DNA from 2 places in the Sulfurovum sp. MH2-6 genome. Region 2 is predicted to be linked to the other one. Evidence: riboswitches for the same ligand, from Rfam matches in the RefSeq annotation. Region 2 holds a riboswitch; the other holds the start of a gene.
The links. A riboswitch is a leader RNA that binds a small molecule or an ion and turns the genes downstream of it on or off. The one in region 2 is predicted to bind cyclic di-GMP.
Positions count from the first base shown of each region.

Region 1 (2,208 bases), 160 kb from region 2:
TGCCCCTCCTGATGTGGAGCCGATATAGTCACAAGAACCGGCTTTTGTTTCCGGGGCATACATCTTATAGAGTTTTATATCACTCAGTACAGTCGTTGCATTGTACTCTCTGACCGCTACATACGCTTCACATCCACTTCCATAGTAGAAGTTACCTTTCATTTCACAGGTGCTGTTATAGTCTACTGTACGTAATGGGGTCATATCCGTATAACATAGATGTTCGGCAGTATCTTTTTCATTTGTTATACCAGTCGTCTCCGTAAAGGTATTGTCACTCGGATGCACATCCGGCAGTGCGCTCTCCACTGTTATGGTATTTGTCACCACTCCTGAGTTAGGCTGCGCAGATGGTGCACGGACATGCAGCCTGAAGATAGAAATCTCTCCTGTATCAAGTTCTCCATCCAGTGTACACTTTACGATACCGTAAGCTAATCCCGTAGTAAGATTATTTTCACCTCTACAGTCCCATTCGCTTGTAAGGCCATTGGTCATATCCAGATCAACCGACATACCATCCGGCAGTGTATCGGTGAGATTTACATCTGTGGCATTTTGATTTCCGATATTACTTACACTCACCGTATAGTAAAAACGATCATAGATCAGAGCCTCTTCAACATTTGCTATTTTTGTTACTTTCAGGTCATTCCCCTCTGACGGATCATTCGGTGTAAATCGAGCAGAAATATTATATGCATTCGCAACATTCTCACTGTCCCCTTCCAGGTAGATAAAATATTTCCCTGCCAAAGTTGAGGGAATGGTAAGGAGTGTTGAAGCATTATTCCCTATAGACCCGGATGCAATCGTAGGACAGAAAGGGTTTCTCAGCTCAGAGTAATTTAAAATTTTATTTGTATTGTTATGGATGGTGACTTCTAGCGTTCCATTGGCGGGAACATCAAACGAGTAGTAGTCTCTATCTCCCGAACTACTGGAACCTTGAACTAATCCGGTATAGATTCCGAATGCAAGTACCGGTTCGGCTTCACTACAACCATTGTTCGGTTCTGTTTCTGCATACAAGATACCCCCAAAGAGTATGAGGATGCCTGAGACTAAAGAAATAAAACTCCCTTTCACTCTACGAAAAGGTAATAAAATCAAAAAAAATCTTTTAATGATATAGGTCAGATACTGCATGGAACCTCCTTTCCAACCGCTTCTTATTATTATACTAAAAAATATAATAAAAAGCTACAAAAGAGACCAAACACATTAATGTAAAATAAATAACCAATTTACTTCTATTAAGCAACCCGGCTGTCTACAAGAGACCCGTGGCTTTCCGTCCCTATCTCGCAATAGGTTTGGCCTACAATTGTTTAATGATGGCATAAGGTTACTTAATTCTTTCTAATGTAAATAATGGATTGGAATCTCTCGAAGCTAATACGCTTTTTACGTATTTTGAGCTATGATATTGAGAGTTAAAGAACTTCACAGGGAGTGATGATAGATGTTACAGATGATGAAAACAGTTTTTATAGGAGTATTTATCTCCTTTTTTCTTGTAGGGTGCGGAAGCGATGAGAGTACAGTCGAAGAGTTCAATAAGCCGGCGCTCTACTGGTATCAGAAGATAGCAAAGAGTATCTCCGGCGGGTATATGGACAAAGCTGATGCTTACTATGTCTCGCTCAAAAGTGAACATATGCGTTCCCCTATGATGCCGTCTGCGATCATTATGCTTGCGCATGCGCATATGAGCCAGGAGGAGTATCTGCTTGCCAACTTCTATCTGGATGAGTATAACAAACGTTTCGGGGCAGGCAGCAATCGTGAATATATCGAGTTTTTGAAGATCAAGGCCTCTTTTTTGGGGATTAAGGATGTTTACAAGGATCAGAAGTTGATACAGGATACCATCCTTAATGCAAAGATCTTTCTCAGCCGTTATCCCGGGTCGGACTATCATCCTTTGATAGAGACGATGCTCGTCAGGCTCTATATGACACAGTATCTTCTCAATGAAAATATTGCAGCACTCTATGAACGTACAGGCAAAGAGAAAGCGGCAAAGATATACAGGGATAAAAACAGAGATTCTGTGATTCAGCAGAGTGATATCACCCCTCCTGAACAGGGGATCGTAGGTCGTGTTTTTGACTAACGTGAGGTAGCAGTCGGTTGAAAACCGTTAATCTTTTTGCGGTAGCCTAAGTGAAAATAGTAGAAACACGCTATCAGTTTGATATAGTC
Region 1 covers NZ_CM178170.1:505,823-508,030, forward strand. Annotated here, with positions in the region: gene AC4JOV_RS02445 (DUF6701 domain-containing protein) at 1-1,032, opposite strand, end outside; cyclic di-GMP riboswitch class I at 1,257-1,331, opposite strand; gene AC4JOV_RS02450 (outer membrane protein assembly factor BamD) at 1,466-2,119, shown strand.
Region 1: it holds a riboswitch for cyclic di-GMP, as region 2 does, so the genes downstream of both, AC4JOV_RS02445 (DUF6701 domain-containing protein) here and AC4JOV_RS01725 (ABC transporter ATP-binding protein) in region 2, are expected to answer to the same signal.

Region 2 (2,208 bases):
CACTGATCTCTTTGGCAAGTGTAAGGTTCATACGGATCGTATCATTGAAGAAGAGAGACTCCTGCAGCATCAGGGCAACATTCTCCCGAACAACAGGGAGTCCTATCTCTTCAATAGGAATACCGCCATAACATACTTCCCCTCCTTGGTGATGATACAGTCCTACCAGGATCTGGGCGATCGTGCTTTTTCCGCTACCGCTGGGTCCGACCAGTGCGACCTTCTCTCCCTTCCTCGCTTCAATGTTGATATGAGAAAGTATTTCCCTCCCGCCGGGATAAGCAAAAGAGAGATCTTTCAGTGTGACTGAGGTGCTTGCAACCCCCTCAAAAGGATTCTGCTCGTGAGGGTAGTGCGGCTCCTGTTGGAGATCCAGAAGTGCATTGATGCGCTCCAGCGCCGGTTTGGTATTTTGATAACTGATCACCAGCCCCATCAACTGCTGTACAGGAGTATTCAGTGTAGAAAGATAGAACAAAAAGGCGATCATCATTCCCACACTCAAATCAGAGTAGGCAACCACTATCACCCCTAAAGCACGAAAGAGATCGATCACCGTATTGGTCAGAAGCCCGGAAGACCTTTGTGCCACCATCGCTTTCTGACCATATTCGACCGATGCATTTTCTATCTCTTTGGCCTGGCCAAGGATAAGACCGAAAAAGTTTTTCTCCTGGTTACTCGCACGCACCTGCATAAAAAGCTCAAGTGTTTCATTAAGCAGTTCATTATAAACCTCATAGGCTTTATATTGGCGCTTTAGCAGCTCCCCGGTCTTCCTGCCAAGGAGTTTTGAAAAGGCGAGGAAGAAAGGGTTCAATATAAAGATCAGTAACGCCAGTACCCAATTCATCCAAAACATCACAGCTGCAATCCCTACAAGCATCAATGCCGCACTGAAAAAGTTGCTGACAAATGCTCCGGAAAAACTGCTGACACCCTCGACATCCTGTATCGTCTTGGAAGCGACCCCGCCGGACTTCAGAGTCTCATACTCGTGCAAAGAGACACGCTCGAGGTGGTGTAGGATACGATGCCTGAGAAGATAGCTGATCTTCTGGGTGACCTTAATCGCATAAAAGCTCTGTTTATTGCTGAAAACAAATGCCACCATTCGCAATAGTATTACAACTACTACTGTAACAGAAACGAGAAACCATGCTTCCGTGTTGCCGAATGCAGCAGATAAAAATGTTGTCATTTTCCCAGGGTGACCAAGCAGTACCTCATCAATCAACAACGGAATCAGCATAGGAATAGGCAGAAGCAGCAGTGTTGCACCTATACCATAAACCAGTGTAGCCCAAAACGCTTTTTTTTGTGCGAAAACCTGCTCTCTCAAGAGCTTCAATGAGTAGCGTTTTGTCATTTGGGATCTATCCCATCGCTATATATCCCCAATATAGCAGTATATACAAACAGGAAGAAAGTAAAAGAGAGAAAAATATCTTTCAACTCAAAGATATGAAATTTTTTTAATGATACATCATTCCACTGTTTCATGGTACTGCTCCAGAATATCTCTGGCAACCCGGCTATCTTGCCCCCTTTTCAAGACCCGCAGCTTTCCGTCTCTACCTCACGATAGGTTTGGCTTTTTCTATTTTTATTAAATTAAGTTATTTTACCTATTATAAAATTAAATAAAAATAAAAATGTAACATTAATATAACGTTGCTGATTTTTTAACACACTATCACATAAAATCTCGTATCTAAAAAAGAAGGGTAAAAGTGATTTTAGAGCAGATGCCCCATCTGCTCTTTTTTTGTCTGAAGATATTTTTCGTTGTGAGGATTTGAATCGATCTGTATAGGGATACGTTCGATGATCTCTATATTTTTAAGGCTTTCGATCTTCTTTGGATTGTTGGTAAGCAGCCTGAGCTTTTTGATCCCGAAATGGTTCAATATAAACTCTACGATATCATAGGTTCTCTCATCAGCCTGAAATCCCAGTTGGTGGTTTGCAGCAACGGTATCAAACCCTTTATCCTGCAGCGCATAGGCATTCACTTTGTTCAGAAGTCCGATGTTACGACCCTCCTGACGATGATAGATGATCATCCCACCTTCTTTGGCGATCAACTCCATTGCTGCATGAAGTTGCTCTCCGCAGTCACACTTCAACGAACCCAATGCATCCCCCGTCAGACATTCCGAGTGTACCCGCACGATCGGAGCTTCCGGAAGATCATCCGTATAGATC
Region 2 covers NZ_CM178170.1:347,770-349,977, reverse strand. Annotated here, with positions in the region: gene AC4JOV_RS01725 (ABC transporter ATP-binding protein) at 1-1,369, opposite strand, end outside; cyclic di-GMP riboswitch class I at 1,523-1,605, opposite strand; gene ribA (GTP cyclohydrolase II) at 1,740-2,208, opposite strand, start outside.